Linked DNA regions of Rudanella lutea DSM 19387. The protein of the gene in region 1 binds, or shares a complex with, the protein of each later gene. Links are inferred from orthologs where the notes say so. Each region holds a gene or a part of one and is shown in the gene's direction. Other genes may lie near its edges.

Region 1 (9,392 bases):
TAAGGAGAACGGAGAAAAGGAGTAAAGAGAAAAGATTGCTTTCCTCTTTACCTTCCTCCTCCTTCCTCCCTCTACCAAAATGAGACACGGTAAGAAAGATAATCACTTAGGCCGTACGCACTCGCATCGGGAAGCTATGCTCTCGAACATGGCGTCGTCGCTGATTCTGAAGAAGCGGATCGAGACGACTTTAGCGAAAGCCAAAGAATTGCGGAAGTTTGTGGAGCCATTGCTGACGAAAGCAAAGGATGATACTCACCAAAACCGCCGGATCGTTTTCCAGACGCTCACGAGCAAAGAAACGATCAAAGAACTGTTTGGGCCTGTAGCCGATAAGATTGCCAACCGTCCGGGAGGGTACACGCGCATCATCAAGCTGGGTAACCGCGCTGGTGATAACGCCGAAACTTGTCTGATCGAACTGGTTGACTTTAACGAAACGCTGCTCGCAGCTGCTCAGGAGAAAGCTACTGCCCGGACCCGTCGGGGTCGTCGGAGCAGCGGTGCTCGCCAGGCAGCAGACACGGCCGCTATCCCAGCGGCTGAAGTGGTAGCTGATGAGCCAGTAGCTGCTGAAGAGGCACCTGCAGCCGAAGCCGCTGTTGAAGAAGCCCCTGTAGCAGAGGCTCCGGCCGCTACAGAAGGCGAAGCGCCCGCCGAAGAGTCGAACGATGAGCCGAAGCAAGCTTAATGCAACGGAATTAAACATAGTGAAAGAGGGTTAGCCATACTGGGTTAACCCTTTTTTTTGGAGTAACAAACCGAATATACCTGATTAAGGCAAGAAATCGACGATGAAACACACGCAACAGCCGGAGGCTTTATTGGTTTTGCAGGATGGTTCCGTTTACAGGGGATTAGCGCTCGGAAAGCGCGGTACAGCAGGGGGCGAAATCTGCTTCAACACGGGTATGACGGGGTATCAGGAGATTTATACCGACCCTTCTTACTACGGCCAGGTGATTATCAATACCACCTCGCACATCGGTAATTACGGCGTGCAACACCAGTTGGAAGAAGAATCAAACGGCGTTAAAGTACGCGGTATGGTGTGCAATTTCTTCTCGCAGGTGCACTCCCGGTTTACGGCCGATGGTTCGCTGCAGGACTATTTCGAGAAGGCCAATATCGTGGGTATCCACGGCATTGACACTCGGCAACTGGTTCGCTACATCCGGGATAAAGGCGTGATGAACTGTATTATCTCGTCGGAAATTCTTGACCCCGTTCAGCTCTTAGCCGAGTTGAATAAAGTGCCCGACATGGCCGGGCTGGAGCTGTCGTCGGAGGTATGTACGCAGCAAACGTACGAACTAGGGCAGGAAGATGCCCGGCTGAAAGTGGCCGTGCTCGACCTGGGCGTGAAAAAAAGCATCCTGAGCAACCTCACCGACCGGGGCGCTTACTGCAAGGTTTTTCCGGCCCGTACTCCGTTTGAAGAACTGGCCGCCTGGAATCCCGACGGCTTCTTTATCTCGAATGGCCCTGGCGATCCGGCTGCCATGCCCTACGCCGTTGAAACGGTGAAACAGGCATTAGCTACCGAAAAGCCTTTGTTTGGTATTTGCCTGGGTCACCAGATCCTATCGCTGGCCAGCGGCATCTCGACGTACAAAATGCACAACGGCCACCGTGGATTGAACCACCCGGTCAAGAACCTGATTACGGGTCTTTGCGAGATTACGTCGCAGAATCACGGCTTTGCCGTGAAAGGCGACGACGTTCGGGATACCAATAACGTGGAGGTTACCCACCTCAATCTGAACGATAATACCATCGAGGGCATTCGGCGGAAAGACAAACCCGCTTTCTCGGTTCAGTACCACCCGGAGGCCTCGCCCGGCCCGCACGACTCTCGCTATTTGTTCGATGAGTTTGTGCAGCTGATGCATTAATACAGAAAGCCCGGTAGAAACGATCTACCGGGCTTTTCTCATCTACACCGATACCTATTCTGGAACTTACTTACAATACATTTCAGCTTTTATCTTAAGCGCCCAAGTAGCCTTATCCACCAGGTAGTCATTCTGCCGAAGTGGCCACGATGCCCCCCCATCAGTACTGGCCCGAAAATCGTAGCGCTGTCCTACCCGAAGCTTATACGATGTCACGTTCCGCTGTGTACGCGTGGCCGAGACCAGATCGCGCCAGTTGTCTTTTCCCACTTCGCTGTACTGAGTGAGCATAAGAGCGGGCAGGGAGGCCTCATCCAGCAGTTTGCCCTGTGGGCACGAAAACTGAAACTGAAGCTGCATGGATGGAGGCACCGGCAATTCGTTTAATAGCAGCGGTATGGGCGTTTGGTCGCAGGAAGTAGCCGGAGCCGACTCACCGATCAGACCTCCCTTTGCTCCCTTTCCCCAGGCATCGGTCTCATCGAAAACCCGGAGTATAAACGACCGGCCCGCTTCCTGATTGGCAATCGCGATCCGATCATTGTTATTCACCCCCGCAAAAAACGTAGTAACCACCGCCTTGGTCTGGGCATCAATCAGCTGGCACTTGTATTTCACATCCACGCCCGTCAGCTTACTACGCACGCTAAACACCGGCCCAAGCGAACATACAGGGGTTGTCCAGGCAGCGATGTACGAAACAGCCTGCGTAAAACGGGCCTGCAAGGTCAATCGACCGGTACTGGCCTCTCGAACTACTATACCTGCTTTTTCGGGTTTCCAAACACCCGTAACAGCATCGTAACTGAACAAGGGGATACTGTCGCCGGGCTGAATAGTACGGCCCGCTCGCGGATTTACTGTTCCCGGATTTAGATCCATGTTCAACTCACCCGGCTGTGATAATTGCTGCACCAGCTGAAAGTCTTCGTTGAATACCTTAATCGATATTGAACCAGCAACGGATTGAGCCCGGAGTGATGTGCCAGCCCCTACCCCAACCACATTAGAAAAAACGGGTCCACCGGGCAATTGTCCGGCCGCATTGCCCGTTCGCGCGTTGGTATGAATAAGCTGGAGAGTCAGTTTTCCGCTTACAGGTTTACCCTCCCGGTCGGTAAACGACGTCCCCGACGGAATCTGTACCCGCGCCATATCGCCCTGAGCCGTTGGGCTGGTATGCAGCGAAAGTATGGTTCCTGTATTGGCTGGTTGCCCGCTTTGGTCGGCAGGAGTCATACCAACGGGGGGCTTTGAAAGGCTAATCAACGGAAGCGAGCGTACCTGCCGATTACCATTGGTCAGTACAAACGGCTGCACAACGGTCAGATAATCGGGCGTAACAATGGCCACCGTAAAGCGAAACGGGCGTTGTGCAGATGGCATCACTTCGGGCGAAACGGCCAGTAACAACACCCCGTCGGTCGTGATTTTGTACTTTTTTGAATTGAGCGTCGTAACTACCGCATTGGCGTCGGGCCCACTAATAATAATACGGCTATTGGCCGGTAGCGGATTTCCGGCCGGATCGTACAACCGGCATTCAATAACCCCACTCTGAATAGGGTCTTTAAGGCCGATTGTAACGCCTTCCAGCGGATTTTGGCAAGCTTCCAGACCTAGAAACAAGCTCAGTAAAAACAGGGCGAGTACGTACAGATAGCGATTCATAACGAATGTCTTGATGAATTAAGGAAGCCGATACGTCAGCGAGATAGTCAGCGTTGGCAGAAAACGATAACCCGACAGATTGCGCTCCACAGTTGGGATTTGTTCATCGATCGTCGTAGTTTCCAAAAACCCGCTATAATCGAGCGAGACACGAGGCTTCCCCATGTAGAAAAAGCCCATTTCGCCCCCTACACTTAGCCTGCGTTTAGGCACTACCTTGCCGAGCCCCACGCCCACGTAAGGCATAAACCGCTGCCACCGGAAGCCCAAATCAACAATACCTACGTCTTCGGGTGTAAGCTCCAGCCCATCGAAATTCAGTTTATCTTCGGCATGAATTCGGAGGTTCAGCGATGGATGCCAATTGTACGCAATGCTGGTGGCTACGTACAGGCTACGGCCCTTGAGAACCTGCCAGCGCGCACCCAACTCAGCCATACCGACCATAAAATCGGGTTGGAGTATGATATAGGCACTCTTATCCAGATTGACCCGATTCGGCTTTCGATATGCCAGATACTGACCCCCAATGCGCAGCATCAACCGACCCGAATACCCTAACGAACGATTGTAGAACCCGCGAACCCCTAAGACACCAGCCTGAATACTTGCCGACTGCGCAACTCGATGAACGCCAGTATCAGCCGGTGCAACCGAGGGCCCAAGGCCATGCATGCTACCGGCCACGCTCACCTCTGTATGAACTAATCGACTTCCAGCTATTACAGATGTGTGCAGGCTTACCCACAAGGCGCCAGCACACAGGGCGACACGTAGCAGTGATTTCATGGTAAGGGGATGTACAAAATGCCTACTATGTCCAGTGTTTCACTTGACAATTCAAATATAGAAAACAGAGTGCATACAAATGAATAAATTATCAATTATAATATTATAAGCCGACTACTTTCTATTCCGTTTGAGCAGAAATCGTATCGCACTGATACCACAGCCTATGATTGTTTACCCGGTTCGACGGTCGTTTCTGAGGACAATCCAAAAAACTCCTTCTTATTTCGTTACTTTGTCTGTAAAAAGGGCTGATGACCAATGATTATATCAGTCCACAGGGAAAAAATAGAATTTTTAGTTGTTAACCTTTTTTATATCGCAATGAGTACCATTCAGAGCATTCATGCCAGACAAATTCTGGATTCACGAGGCAACCCAACCGTTGAAGTTGATGTACGGACCGAGAACGGCTTTCTGGGCCGGGCGGCAGTACCATCGGGTGCTTCAACCGGTACACACGAAGCCGTAGAGCTACGCGACGACGACGCGAGCGTGTACGTAGGCAAAGGTGTGTTGAAAGCCGTTCAGAACGTGAACGAACTGGTTGCCCCCGAGCTGGCGGGTGCTTCCGTTTTCGAGCAGAGCCTCATCGACAAGGTGATGCTGGAACTGGATGGTACGCCCAACAAAGGAAAACTGGGTGCCAACGCCATCCTGGGTGTATCGCTGGCTGTTGCTAAAGCAGCCGCTCAGGAAGCAGGCTTGCCGCTGTACCGGTACATTGGTGGGGTAAACGCCAACACGCTGCCCGTGCCGATGATGAACATCCTCAACGGAGGTTCACACGCCGACAACTCAATCGATTTTCAGGAGTTTATGGTTATGCCGGCCAACGCACCTAGCTTCTCTGAAGCCCTGCGGATGGGAACCGAGATTTTCCACACTCTCAAAAAGGTATTGAAGAGCAAAGGCTTGTCGACCAACGTAGGTGATGAAGGTGGTTTTGCACCCAACATCACTTCAAACGAAGAAGCTATCCAGACTATCCTGCAAGCCATTGAGAAGGCAGGCTACCGCCCCGGCGAAGATGTTTGGATCGCTATGGATGCCGCTTCGTCGGAGTTTTATAACCCCGAAACCAAGCAGTACCACTTCAAGAAATCGAGCGGTGATAAGCTAACATCGCAGGAAATGGCTAACTACTGGGCCGACTGGTGCAACAAATACCCCATCCTGAGCATCGAAGACGGCATGGCCGAAGACGATTGGGAAGGCTGGAAAATGCATACCGATTTGCTGAAGAACAAAATTCAACTGGTAGGCGACGACCTGTTTGTAACCAACGTAACCCGCCTGACGCAGGGTATCGAGCAAGGTATCGCCAACGCCGTATTGGTTAAAGTAAACCAGATTGGCTCGCTGACCGAAACAATCGATACCGTAAGCCTGGCTAAGCGTAATTCGTACAAAAACATCATGTCGCACCGTTCGGGTGAGACCGAAGATGCTACCATCGCTGATTTGGCCGTTGCGTTGAACACGGGTCAGATCAAGACGGGCTCGGCCTCGCGTTCGGACCGGATGGCGAAGTACAACCAGTTGCTCCGGATTGAGGAAGAACTGGGCGAGGTAGCCTACTTCCCGGGTCTGAAGTTTTAATGGATAATGCACAATGAATAGTGTGTAATGCACACGTTGAGTTGGAGCTCCCTACTCAGTACGCATTGCCCATTATTCATTGTGCATTACACCGTATTCATTATGAAGCGTCTCCTCCGATATGGCCGTAACTTTTACGTAGCCACAGGCGTTGGCCTGCTGGTCTGGATGTTGGCGTTTGATGCAAACGACTTGTTTGCGCAGTTTCGCAACTGGTGGACACTCCGGGACCTGGAAGAAAGCAAAGCCTTTTACCAGTCGGCCATCAAACGGGTACAGAATCAGCGTAAACTTGTATTGGGTACCGATCAGCTCCGGGAGAAGTACGCCCGCGAGCGGTATCTCATGAAAAAGCCAACCGAAGACGTGTACGTGCTGGTTGACGAAAATAACGAACCGATAGAAAAACAGTGAACAGTCATCAGTGAACAGTAAACAGTAAACAGTAGGCAAGTGTATATTGCTAATTGTTCGTTACTAACTGTTCGCTGCTCGTTGTTAACTGTTCACTGAAAAATGCTTTCCGTTCTCTTCGTTTGTCTGGGTAACATTTGCCGGTCACCGGTTGCCGAAGGTATCTTCCGTAGTTTGGTAGCTCAGCGAGGACTGGAAAACGAAATCAGCTGCGACTCGGCGGGCACCTCTTCGTATCATCTGGGTGAATTACCCGACCGGCGAACCCGCCAAAACGCACAGGAACACGGCCTGAACCTCACCCATCGGGCACGCCGGATGATCGGCGAAGACCTCGCTCAGTTTACGTATTTCGTAGCAATGGACGAGGCCAATTTCGACGCGGTGCTGAAACTCAGTCAGCGGAGCCTCGGGCTGGTGAGCGACGAAAACATCTTTCTCCTTCGTGAATTTGATCCGGTTGTTGGTGATGACCCCAACGTGCCCGACCCTTACTACGAGGGCCCCGAGGTATTCGAAGAGGTTTACCAGATTACCTACCGCTGCTGTGAGCAGCTGCTCAATTATTTGCAGGAAATACACCAGTTAAATGGCGAATGAGTGAATGGCGAAAGAGCGGTAGTATATTTTACTCTTTGCCGAGCGCGGCCCGCACTCTTTCACTCTTTCACTCTTTCACTCTTTTGCTTTATGGAAAAAAACGTCATACTTCTCATTCTCGACGGTTGGGGCATTGCTACGCAGCTCGAACGGTCGGCGCTGGCAGCCGCCAAAACGCCTTTTATCGACTCGCTTTTCACCCAATACCCTCATAGCCGACTCGAAGCGTCGGGACTGGCCGTTGGCCTGCCTGCGGGTCAAATGGGCAACTCCGAAGTGGGGCATATGAACCTGGGGGCCGGTCGTATTGTGTATCAGGATCTGGTTAAGATCAACAAAGCCGTTGAAGAACACACCCTCGACACCGAGCCGGTGCTGGTCGATGCACTCAATTACGCTAAGCAAAACGGCAAAAAGGTACATTTTATCGGCCTGGTGTCTGACGGGGGCGTTCACTCGCACATCGATCACCTGAAGGGACTGTTATCTATTGCCCATGCTAAAGGACTGAGCGACGTGTACGTGCATGCCTTCACCGACGGACGCGATACCGATCCTAAGAGTGGCCTCGGTTTTCTGAGCGATCTGCAACAACACTTAGCCGCAACAACGGGAAAACTGGCCAGTGTAACAGGGCGATTCTACGCCATGGACCGCGACAATCGCTGGGAGCGAGTACGGCAGGCATACGATGTGATGGTACGCGGTTCGGGTACGCCCGTGGGAGCGGCCAACGTATTGCAGGCTATTCAGGCCTCATACGACGAAGGGGTCACCGACGAGTTCATTAAGCCAATTGTGGTCGCGCAGGAAGATGGCTCACCCGTAGCCACCATCGACGAAGGCGACGTCGTGCTGTGCTTCAACTTCCGCACCGACCGGGGCCGCGAAATCACGATCGCGCTCACGCAGCGTGATATCCCAGAGCAGGAAATGCAAAAACTGAATTTGTACTACCTGACCCTGACCAACTACGATAACGATTTTACCAACGTCCATGTCATCTACGACAAAGACAACCTCAACAATACCCTTGGCGAGGTAATCGCTGCTGCCGGCCGGACCCAGATTCGTATTGCCGAAACAGAAAAGTACCCGCACGTGACCTTCTTCTTCTCGGGTGGCCGCGAGGAGCCTTTTGCCGGAGAAAAACGGTTGCTGTGCCAGTCGCCTAAGGAAATGACGGTGTATGATGCCGATGGCAACGCGACGGTTATTCCGGTAAAGACCTACGATCAGAAACCCGAAATGGCCGCCTACGATATTCGCGACGCCATTGTACCTGAGCTACAAAACAAAACGGCCAACTTTATCTGTCTCAACTTTGCCAACACCGATATGGTGGGCCATACGGGCGTATTTGAAGCCGTGGTGAAGGCAGCCGAGGCCGTTGATGCCTGCACGCAGGCCGTTACCGAGGCCGCTTTAGCCAGCGATTATTCGGTCATTATCATTGCCGACCACGGGAATGCCGATTACATGGTGAACGACGATGGTACACCCAACACGGCGCATACCACAAATCTGGTACCTTGTATTTTGGTCGACAATCAGTTGAAACCCGCTCTGCACGACGGCAAGCTCGCCGATGTAGCACCTACAATTCTGGAGCTGATGGGTATTGCCAAACCGAGTGAAATGAACGGCCAGAGTTTGATCCAACAAGCTTGAACGTCTTACCACTAAAGTACGTTTAGTCGAATACAAATGGCCCTCTGCTATTGAAGTAGAGGGCCCTTTTTTACCGTTTTATGACACGTATTCTCCTTGTTTTTGCCGCTATACTTTTGGTTTCATGTGATAACTCAAACGAGCAAACTGTAGCCAAACCTGTGTACTTCGATGTAGCCGGGTACGTGTCGAGGCAAATTGAGAAACTGGCCGCTCAAAAGCCAACGGTAGAGAAAAACGCCTTCATCAGCGGAAAAACGAATCTGCAAACCACTGCCCAAATCGACTGGGCCAAAGAGCTGGAACTATTTAAGCAAGCCGATATAAACAAGCCAGCGTTTCGAACCAGTTACACCATTACCCGCCCCGACTCACTCACGTACGAGTACACGCTGAAATCGACTGAAGAGAAACTCACCGTACGGTCGCTGCTGGTGCGGCTCGACTCCACAACGCGCCAGCCGGTTCAGATCCAGGCCATTCTGAAAACCGAAAACCCATTGTACATGTCGGAGCGCCGACTCCTGCTGATTAGCGGCTCCGAGGCCGGGCAGGGATGGGGTGTGCGTAGTTACCAGATTGAAGGTTTCGAGCAGCTTACCTACTTCGACCGGAACAATTTCCGGATAAACGGGCATATCGCCCAGTAACCTAACACCTGTTTTCTGACTCATTATCACGGCCTTCCATTAGGAAGGGCCCAGGATCTCTGTACGCTTTGGTCGGCAAGTTTTGGTACCCTATCGGTGC
Region 2 (9,976 bases), 1.1 Mb from region 1 along the record:
CCGAAACAGTTCGGTGATACTGCGCCGGTACTCCTGCCGGTCGGCCGATGGATACTGAAGCAGCCACCACACGCGGGCCAGCCGATCCATGGTCCAGTCGACAAGCTGGAAACCGGGGCGAGCCTCGGCCAACGCCGTAGCCATCTCGTCAGAAACCACCACGGGCGCCTTACCCATAAACCGGGGCATGGCCGTAAAAACCCGGTAAAAGACGGCGTTGGTCGGTTGGTTACGGTACAGATCGAGTTGCTGCCGAAGCCAGGTGAGGGCGCGTTCGGCGTCGGGCTGCTGTTCGAGCAGGGCAAACAAAAGTGAGCTTACAGGTCGCATATCCATTAGACAAAAGTACGATTGACAGGCTCAATACTCTTTTAAAAATAGCCTGATTTCTGTAGCCCCCCGAACTGATTTCGGTCACGTAGGGCGGGGGTGCAGAGGATAGGAAACCTTTCTTACCCATTTTTCGACCACTCATCCCAAACTCCCGCGCCCCCCTACGCCTATCGGCATCATTGAGGTGAAACAACAAATAAACTACTCCCATGAAACCGTTCGTAGCCTTCTCTGCCGCTCTGCTTTTGGGTGCATCTGCCCTGTGTACCTCTGCCCTCTCAACGCCAGCCATGGCTCAGTCGAAGCCCTCGACCGAAGCCTATTACGAAGAAAAGCCCCGCCTTGAAGCCGTTGTTTATCCGGCGGCTACCCCGCTCAAACTCTGGATGAATGTGGAAAAGGAAGACCCGCGCGCCCGTATCAAAGTGGAACTGTTCGACGCACAAAACCACTTGCTCCACAGCCAGACCTACAACGCCCGGGTAAACCGGTTCAACCAGAAATTTGACCTCAGCAACATGCCCGATGGGCGGTACACGTTCCGTATCACCGACGGGAATTCGGTTCGCGAACGGACGTTCAAACTCTCGTCGCCGGGCTTGCAGGAACAGCTGCCCAACCGATTGGTGACACTGAACTAAACGAGGGGAGGGAAAAGGGTTAAAAACCCGTTAAATGCCATCCTGATTTTCGACAGTTCAACGGTTTTTTTAGACCATTCAGCCGTCGCTTTTACCGCTTGACGCATTATCGTTTTCAACAATAGCACTGACTGTCACAACTTTGCAGTGTTCAAAGCGAACAACAACACAACAAAAACTTTTGAACCACTCCCCGGAGTACAAGTATGAAAACTGTCATTAAATCCATCCTTTTAGGCCTGTCCCTTTTCGTTGCTTTTTGTGCCCTTTTGTTTGTCTCGGCTAGTGCCGTTGAAGCCCGGCCCATCAAACGCGACAACAATGCCATCACCACCGTGCGCCATGCCGCCTTTGCCGTCAACGCAGGCCGGGCCCTGAGCGTAAACGTTGAAAAGCCAGCCGGCGAAATGTTGCGTGTCCAGTTTACGAATGGCGAAGGCCGCGTGATGGCCGAGCAATTTGTGAGCAAGCAGGCGGGTGCCTACAGCATGAAATTCAACATTGAGCAACTGCCCGATGGTGTGTATCAGGTTCGGATTATGGGTAAAGAAAAAGTAGGTGAGTACTCGTTTACGCTGAAGTCGCCCGAGCAGCAAGCAACTCGTCAACTGAGTATTCAATAACGAATGTGGGCGCAACCGGTAAAACACGGTTGCGCCCAACCCAAAACAGTGAGGTAAAACAATTAGGTGCCCTATTCCTATCTTCCTTTCCTTTTAAACACCCCGGCCCGCCAACGCGAACCGGGGTGTTGTTTTTTAGGACGGTACCTTCTCGAACCAGGGTTGCGCCTTTTCGAGCTGCCCGGCCAGCCGGAATAGCGTAGCCTCATCGCCGAGCATGGCCGTAAACATAGTCCCAACCGGCAAGCCATCTGCCGACCAGTGCAGGGGCACCGACATCGACGGTTGCCCGGTCATGTTGGCAATACCGGTAAAGCTGATGTAGCCAAGCGATTTTTCGGCAAGCTCGTCCATAATCTTGCTGCCTTTGAGCCGTTTCAGGCCACCCAACGTATCCACGAGCCGAATCATCCGGTTTTCGGCGGCCGTGTTCTGAAACAAACCAATTTCAATAGGGGGCCGGGGCAGTGTAGGGGTCAGCACCACATCGAACCGGTCGTGTAGCAGGCCCATACTGCGGGTCAGCTCGTTCCAGCGTCGTTTCTGAAACGCGTAATCGACCGCCGAAAACCCTTCGGCCATACGTGCAATGGCCCAGGTGTTCAGCTCCACATCGTCGCGACGGACGGGCCGCCCGAGGTAGTTGGCCAGTTCGCGCAGGGTAGCGCCCGTTTCGCTCACCACCATCGTAAAAAAGGCCTCCGTCAGAATACTCTTGCTGTACGGCAACTTGATCTCCTCGACCTGATGCCCCAGGCTTTCGAGCAGTTTGGCGGCATCCTGCACCGCCCTGACGCATTCGGGATGTGTGGGCTGCGACGGAATCAGGGCCTCGGTCGAGAAGCCAATACGCAGTTGACCGGGCTCGCGGGTGGCCTCTTCGGCAAAGGGCCGTTCGGGATTGGGCAAAAAATAGGGGTCGCCCGTCATGGGTCCGCTCAGGGCATCGAGCAGGGCCGCACTGTCGCGCACGGAGCGGGTCACGGCATGGTTCACCACAGCTCCCGACCACATTTCGCCATTGGCCGGGCCAAGGGGCACCCGCCCACGGGAGGGCTTCATGCCAAACAGGCCGCAGCTACTCGCCGGAATCCGGATGGAGCCGCCCCCGTCGCTCGCCGACGCCATCGGTACAATACCCGCCGAGACTGCCACGGCCGAGCCCCCGCTGCTACCGCCCGGCGAGTGGGCCGGGCTCCACGGATTACGGGCCGGGCCGTACAGTTTAGACTCGGTGTAGGGCGTAAGGCCAAACTCAGGGGTGTTGGTTTTACCAAACAGCACCAGACCGGCCTGCTTCATGCGGGTCACGGCTTCGCTATCGGTTTGGGGCACGTAGTTCTGATACCCCGCACAGCCCGACTTGAGCGGTACGCCCGCCCATTCGAGTTCGAGGTCTTTGAGCAAAAACGGCACCCCCCGAAACGGCCCGACACCCGGCAGTTGGGTAGCCATTTCACGGCCCTTGTCGTACAGCGGTGTTACAATGGCGTTCAGTTGGGGGTTTACCGCTTCGGCACGGGCAATGGCCGTTTCGAGGAGTTCGGCCGGGGTTACTTCGTTGCGCCGAACCAGCTCGGCCAGGGCCGTAGCATCGTATTGGCGGTATTCGTCGAAGGCCATAGCAGGCCGGGCAGGAACAGTCATGGTACAGTGTAGGTGGTTTTGGGTATGCACTAAGGCCGCTCGGCCGTTACCGACCGGAGCCTGATTTTGTCGTTGGGTCCCTCCTGCCCCGGTGTGGCTTCGAGCTGAATCTGGTAGATGAGGCCATCCCAACCGCTGCGGTTAGTCAGGTCAATTTCGTAGGTACGCATCTGCCCATCGCCGATGATCGGAAAGTCAACCACCCGGTCGGGGGTACCCACAAAATCGCCATCGCCCGGCTTGAGCCAGTTGAAGCGGGCCGTACGAGCTGCGGTTGTGAAGGCGGCCTGAACGTAGATTTTATTGAGGTCGGCGGCTCGCCAAAACACGCGCGGGCTCTTCAGGCTGAACGCGCTTTTGCTCAGGTCGGCCCGGCTCCAGCGCACCACCAGCTCGTTCTGAATAGGCCAGCCGGCATCGGTCGTATTGTAATAGTGCCAGCCCTGCCGACTGTTGGTGAACCGGAAATTCGGTTTGGTTTCGGGCCGGGGCTGCGCGTACACAAACGCCCGAATATCGGTCACCGTGCCGATAATCAGGTTGTACTCATACTCGTACACGGTGTTATGGTCCATGACCACCAGCGGGGTGGCCGCCTGGTAGCTCGTGGGGTCGTCGAATTCGGTGCCGGTACTCGAAGAGCCCAGAAAGCCCGTCACAAACCGGAACTGATTGGGCACGTGCAAGCCCAGGCCACGCCCGTTTTTGTCGAGCAGGGCCGTCCAGTTTTCGGTAGCCTGCCGCACCGCCATATCCTTTTCGGCCGAGAGATTCACAACCGGTGCGTTGGTAAAAGGCTGTGCGCCCGTGTAGGTCACAATCTGATTGAGAGGGGCGTTGAGGTAGGCACAAGGCACCTCCTGCGCGCGGGCTTCGTACTGCGTGGTGTCGCGACGGTTTACCTGCGTGCGGCTCCGAACATGCACCACATTGTCGCGCAGGGTGAGCCAATGCTCCATAACGCACTCGGCGGGCTCGTTGAACAAGGGCCACACCAGCGGGATCGTCTTCACATAAATCCGGTTACTATCGAGCTGCTGATAGCCGATTACCTGCGCCGGGTTGTTGTGCATATCACCGGTTTGTACGGGGTTCCAGCCGAGGTTTCGCCAGACAAAAGCGGGCTGTTTGCCATTCTGCACGTACGGAATCGGGCCCGAGTAGAGACTCGTCTGGAGTTGCCGCCCCAGATCGAAGTTATTGATCATGTTGGTGCCGCGCGGGCCATCGGTCAGAAACGTAATGGCGCCACCGGCCACCAGATCGACACCCACCCGCACTTTGGCATTGCTCAGGATCACCAGACGTGGCACCCCCGGCGCTGCGGGCGGGGCGGGCAGATTGGGATTAAACACCGAGGTCCATCCCGAGCCCGAGTTGCCACCTCCCCCGCCGGGTACATTAATGGGCGGTTGCCCTGTTTGCGGAGGGGTTGTTCCTGTTGAGGTTGAGCCGCCACCGGGCTGTGTGACCGAGCCGCCACCGGTGGTGCTGCCGGGCGGGGTGGTACCGATGGGGTAAAACGTTTCGACACTGGGCTTGCAGGAAGCCAGCCCGGCCAGTAGCAACAACAGGTATGGATAGAAAAGGCGCATAGACAAAGATACAAAAAGGGTAGATTACTGGCTTACACTCCGCAACCGCAGCCGACTGCCGCGCTCGCTGGCAGAGGCATCCGCGCCCGGTGTCGCTTCTAGTTGAATCTGGTAAATGATACCATCCCAGCCGGGCGCGCGGCTCAGATCAATGGTATAGGTACGAAACTGCCCATCGCCAATGATCGGAAAATCGACCCCACCGCTTCGGAGCACTTCAAACTCCTGATCGCCGGGTTTGCGCCAGTTGAGCCGGGCGGTTTTGGACGAGGTGGTAAACGCAGCTTCGAGCACAATCCGGCGCACGTCGGCCGCCCGCCAGAATCCCTTGGGCGACTTGATGGCAAAGCTGGGCAGGGTCGGATCGGTGCGGCCCCACTGTACCGACAACTCGTTGCGAATGGGCCAGCCGGTATCGCGGGTATTGTAGTAATGCCAGCCCTGCCGGTTGGTGGTGAAGCGGAAATTGGGGCCGGTATCGGGTCGGGGCTGGCTATACACATACTGCCGAATGCGCTCCACCGAACCCACAATCAGGTCGTACTCAAACTCAAACACGCCGTTGTGATCCATCACCTGAAACGGAATAGCCGTGAGATAGCCGGTATCCCCGTCGCGTTCGCCACCAACGCCGGTAGCCCCGAAAAAGCCCGAAATGAACCGAAATTCGTTGCGCCGGTAAATACCCACACCCCAGCTGTTTTTGTCGACCAGAGCGGCCCAGTTTTCGGTAGCATACCGTTCGGTAATGGCGTGCGGAGCGTTGAACTCAAACAGGGCATCGTTGGTAAACGGTTTATCGCCGGTGTACGTGATAACCCGGTAATACGGCGCATTGAGGTGCATACAGGGGGCCTCCTGCGTACGGGCCTGATACTGCGTGGTGTCGGGTCGGGAGAGCTGGGTGCGGCTACGCACACGAATCACATTTCCCCGGAGTTCGAGCCAATGCTCCATCTGGCACTCGGCAGGGCGGTTGCGAAGGGGCCAAATGAGCGGGCTGGTTTTTACATAGAGCCGGTTGGTGCTGTCTTTACGGTACGAGACCACCTGCGAGGGGTTGTTGTACATATCGCCCGTTTGCACGGGGTTCCAGCCGAGGCCAATCCATTGGGGTATAGGCCGGTTGCCGGCTTCTTCAAAGGGCACCGGCCCGGAATAAAGACTGGTCTGAAGCTGCCGGCCCAGATCGTAGTTATTGACCATGTTGACGCCCGTGAGCGCATCGGCTAGGTAGGTGATGGCACCGCCCGCGTTGAGGTCGATACCCACTTTTATCTGACTATTTTCCAGAAAAATGCGCTGTGGAGCCGGTATCACGGGCGGAGGGTTGAACCCACCGCCGGGCAGAATCGGGGCCGGAAACACCGTTTCAACATCGTCGCCACAACCGCCCAGCCCGATCAACAGACTCAGCACCAAACTAACCAGATATCCTTTTCGCGGGTGGATGTGCTGCATGAACAAACTTCGTTTATCGACAAAAGTATCCGTTTGTCGAACGTGATGGTTTCTACAAGGTAGGTATTTGCGGTTTTTTGACTCAGTGCGCCCTTTCCTTCTCTCAGTATGGGTAAAACATACAGCCTCCTGACGGTGTCTTTTTGGCACGCGGATGACACGGATTAGGCAGATGAACGCAGACCCCGGTACTGGCTATTTCCAGAAACACTGACCACATTGGGAATATCAATCCGCGACGATTCGCCTAATCTGCGCCATCCGCGTGCCAATTCACATCCATCCGTGTCATTCGCGTGCTAGTTGGATTTCTTTTTACCCGAAGCCGGATAACACCCTAATAATTAAATACTTACCCCGAATCTCCTCTCAAAAAACCATAAACCACAAACTATAAACTACGCAACTGTATTAAGGTATGCGGTTTAACCCCTAATTTTGCGGGATTTTTGGCCTTACGCTTCCCAGCGTAGACGGCCAAAAAGATACTTTGCCCAGTTTGCTTTGCACATTCCGGAGCGCCGGATCGCCGGACCGCCGGACCGTTTTATTACCCCGCTCAGAAATGCCCAAAAACGCCAACATCCGCTCGGTACTTATCATCGGCTCTGGCCCCATCATCATCGGTCAGGCCTGTGAGTTTGACTACTCTGGCTCCCAAGCCGCCCGTTCTATCCGCGAGGAAGGCATCGAAGTGGCCCTGATCAACTCCAACCCGGCGACGATCATGACCGACCCGATCAACGCTGACTATGTGTACCTGAAGCCGCTGGAGAAAAAATCGATTGTCGAGATTCTGGAAAAGCACCGGCAGATGGGCAAGCCCATTGACGCCGTACTGCCTACCATGGGTGGCCAAACGGCTCTCAACCTCGCCATCGACTGCGATAAGGCGGGTGTCTGGGAAAAGTACAACGTACAAATTATCGGGGTCGATATCAAAGCGATTGAGACGACCGAAGACCGCGAGAAATTCCGCCTGCTGATGCTTCAGCTCGACGCGGGCGTTTGCAAAGGCCGTACGGCCCGCTCGTTTCTGGAGGGTAAAGAGATTGCCCAGGAGATTGGCTTCCCGCTCGTGATCCGGCCCTCATTTACGCTCGGTGGTACCGGCGGGGGTTTCGTTAACACGCCCGAAGAATTCGACAAAGCCCTGACCAACGGTCTGCACGCGTCGCCCGTACACGAGGTACTGGTAGAGCAAAGCGTAATGGGCTGGAAAGAATATGAGCTGGAGCTGCTGCGCGACGGTAACGGCAACTTTATCATCGTCTGCTCGATCGAGAACTTCGACCCGATGGGCATTCACACCGGCGACTCTATCACGGTGGCCCCGGCCATGACCCTGCCCGATACGCTGTACCAGAAAATGCGCGACCTCGCCATCAAGGTGATGAACGGCATTGGGCAGTTTGCCGGTGGCTGTAACATTCAGTTCTCGGTAAATCCCGAAACCGACGATATCATCGTGATCGAGGTGAACCCACGGGTGAGCCGGTCGTCGGCACTAGCCTCCAAAGCAACGGGTTACCCCATTGCCAAGATTGCCGCCAAAATGGCAATCGGCTACAACCTCGACGAACTGATCAACCCGATTACGGGCACGACGTCGGCGTTTTTTGAGCCTGCTATCGACTACGTGATCGTGAAAGTACCCCGCTGGAACTTCGATAAGTTTCCGGGTGCCGACCGTTCGCTCGGTCTGCAAATGAAGTCGGTAGGCGAGACCATGGGTATTGGCCGCAACTTCCAGGAAGCGTTGCAGAAGGCGTGTCAGTCGCTCGAAATCCGGCGCAACGGTCTGGGTGCCGACGGCCGCGAACTGACCGACATCAACGCCCTCAAGCAAAGCCTGGCGCACCCCAGCTGGAACCGGTTGTTCCATATCTACGATGCGTTTAAGGCCGGGATGTCGTTCCGCACGATTCGGCAACTGACCAAAATTGACCCCTGGTTCCTGCACCAGATTGAAGAACTGATTGAGCTGGAGCGCGAGATTGAGCAGTACGACCTGGACGATGTGCCGGCCGAACTCATCCGCACGGCCAAGCAGAAAGGCTATGCCGACCGGCAGCTGGCGCACCTCCTGCAGGTAAAAGAAAGCAAGATTTACCAGTACCGTCAGGATCACAACATCCGGCGGGTGTACAAGTGCGTGGATACCTGCGCGGCTGAGTTTGAGGCCAAAACGCCGTACTATTACTCGACGTTTAACAACCAGTTGCCCATCACGCAGGACCGCCCCGAGCCGGTATCGGACCTGCCCGGCAACGAGTCGATCCGTTCAAACCGCAAGAAAGTGGTTATTCTGGGCTCCGGCCCCAACCGCATCGGGCAGGGTATCGAGTTCGACTACTCGTGCGTACACGGGGTGCTGGCCGCTAAAGAAGCGGGTTACGAAACGATCATGATCAACTGTAACCCCGAAACCGTTTCGACCGACCCCGACGTGGCCGATAAGCTGTACTTCGAGCCGGTGTTCTGGGAGCACGTACACGCCATCATCATGCACGAGCAGCCCGAAGGCGTGATTGTGCAGCTGGGTGGCCAGACGGCCCTCAAGATGGCCGAAAAACTGACCCGCTACGGCATCAAGATTATCGGTACGAGCTGGGAAGCCCTCGACCTGGCCGAAGACCGGGGCCTGTTCTCCGACATGCTCCGCAAACTCGACATTCCGTATCCGAAATTCGGTACGGTGCGCGAGTCAGAAGCCGCAATCGAACTCTCACGCGACCTCGGCTTCCCGTTGCTGGTACGCCCCAGCTACGTACTCGGCGGGCAGTCGATGAAGATCGTGATCAACGAAACGGAGCTGGAGCAGCACGTGATGAAGATTCTGTCGGACATTCCAGACAACAACATCCTGCTCGACCACTTCCTCGAAAACGCGATTGAGGCCGAAGCCGACGCCATCTGCGATGGTGAAAACGTGTACATCATCGGGATTATGGAGCACATCGAACCGGCGGGTATTCACTCCGGCGACTCGTATGCCCTGCTGCCGCCATTCGACCTGAGCGAAGCCGTCATAGGCCAGATTGAAGAGTACACCCGGAAAATCGCCGTGGCACTGAAAACGGTTGGTCTGATCAACATTCAGTTTGCCATCAAAGACGAGAAGGTGTATGTAATCGAAGCCAACCCGCGCGCCAGCCGGACGGTGCCGTTCATTTGCAAGGCTTATCAGGAGCCATACGTTAACTACGCGACGAAGGTGATGCTGGGTGCCAACAAGGTGACCGATTTCGACTTCAAGCCGGTGAAGAAAGGCTACGCCATCAAGATTCCGGTATTCTCGTTCAACAAGTTTCCGAACGTAAACAAGGAGCTTGGGCCCGAAATGAAATCGACCGGTGAAGGCATCTATTTCATCGACGACCTGCACGACGATTTCTTCCTGAAAGTGTACTCGGAGCGGAATCTGTACCTGAGCCGGTAAACGTTACCCGGTAAGCGTTACCCGGTAAGCAATTGTTACTTGTTGTGCCACAGCCTAAACAGGCTGTGGCACAACTGTTTTATGGCAATTTACGTTAAGTTTGTAGACTCACGGAGCTAAACGGAGAATTGTTTTATGACTGTATTAACCATACCACTGGATGATGCACTGGCGACCAAACTCCAGCAGGAAACCGCATTGACCAATGGCGATGAAGCGGCCATTGTTCGGAAA

The links.
Region 2: the proteins of carA (region 1) and carB are in contact, whole or in part, in a solved structure (PDB 1KEE), measured with the Escherichia coli proteins. The link is inferred for Rudanella lutea DSM 19387 from one-to-one orthologs.

The regions. Positions count from the first base shown.
Region 1 is NZ_KB913013.1:2,761,538-2,770,929, forward strand. What follows is about bases 1-2,844. They hold carA (glutamine-hydrolyzing carbamoyl-phosphate synthase small subunit), read left to right. Parts: upstream 1-794; coding sequence 795-1,895; downstream 1,896-2,844. Other genes in these bases: rplQ (50S ribosomal protein L17), read left to right, coding at 80-691; RUDLU_RS0111470 (hypothetical protein), read right to left, coding at 1,962-2,844. Outside these bases: more of RUDLU_RS0111470, read right to left, coding at 2,845-3,566; RUDLU_RS0111475 (hypothetical protein), read right to left, coding at 3,585-4,355; eno (phosphopyruvate hydratase), read left to right, coding at 4,680-5,957; RUDLU_RS0111485 (hypothetical protein), read left to right, coding at 6,060-6,371; RUDLU_RS0111490 (low molecular weight protein-tyrosine-phosphatase), read left to right, coding at 6,474-6,971; gpmI (2,3-bisphosphoglycerate-independent phosphoglycerate mutase), read left to right, coding at 7,062-8,642; RUDLU_RS0111500 (hypothetical protein), read left to right, coding at 8,723-9,292. UniProt on the Escherichia coli protein: Small subunit of the glutamine-dependent carbamoyl phosphate synthetase (CPSase).
Region 2 is NZ_KB913013.1:3,854,577-3,864,552, reverse strand. The notes cover bases 6,515-9,942. They hold carB (carbamoyl-phosphate synthase large subunit), read left to right. Parts: upstream 6,515-6,865; coding sequence 6,866-9,742; downstream 9,743-9,942. Other genes in these bases: RUDLU_RS0115960 (hypothetical protein), read left to right, coding at 9,878-9,942. Also shown: RUDLU_RS0115995 (EboA domain-containing protein), read right to left, coding at 1-336; RUDLU_RS27575 (T9SS type A sorting domain-containing protein), read left to right, coding at 543-974; RUDLU_RS0115985 (hypothetical protein), read left to right, coding at 1,181-1,597; RUDLU_RS0115980 (amidase), read right to left, coding at 1,733-3,244; RUDLU_RS0115975 (hypothetical protein), read right to left, coding at 3,274-4,839; RUDLU_RS0115970 (hypothetical protein), read right to left, coding at 4,864-6,300; more of RUDLU_RS0115960, read left to right, coding at 9,943-9,976. UniProt on the Escherichia coli protein: Large subunit of the glutamine-dependent carbamoyl phosphate synthetase (CPSase).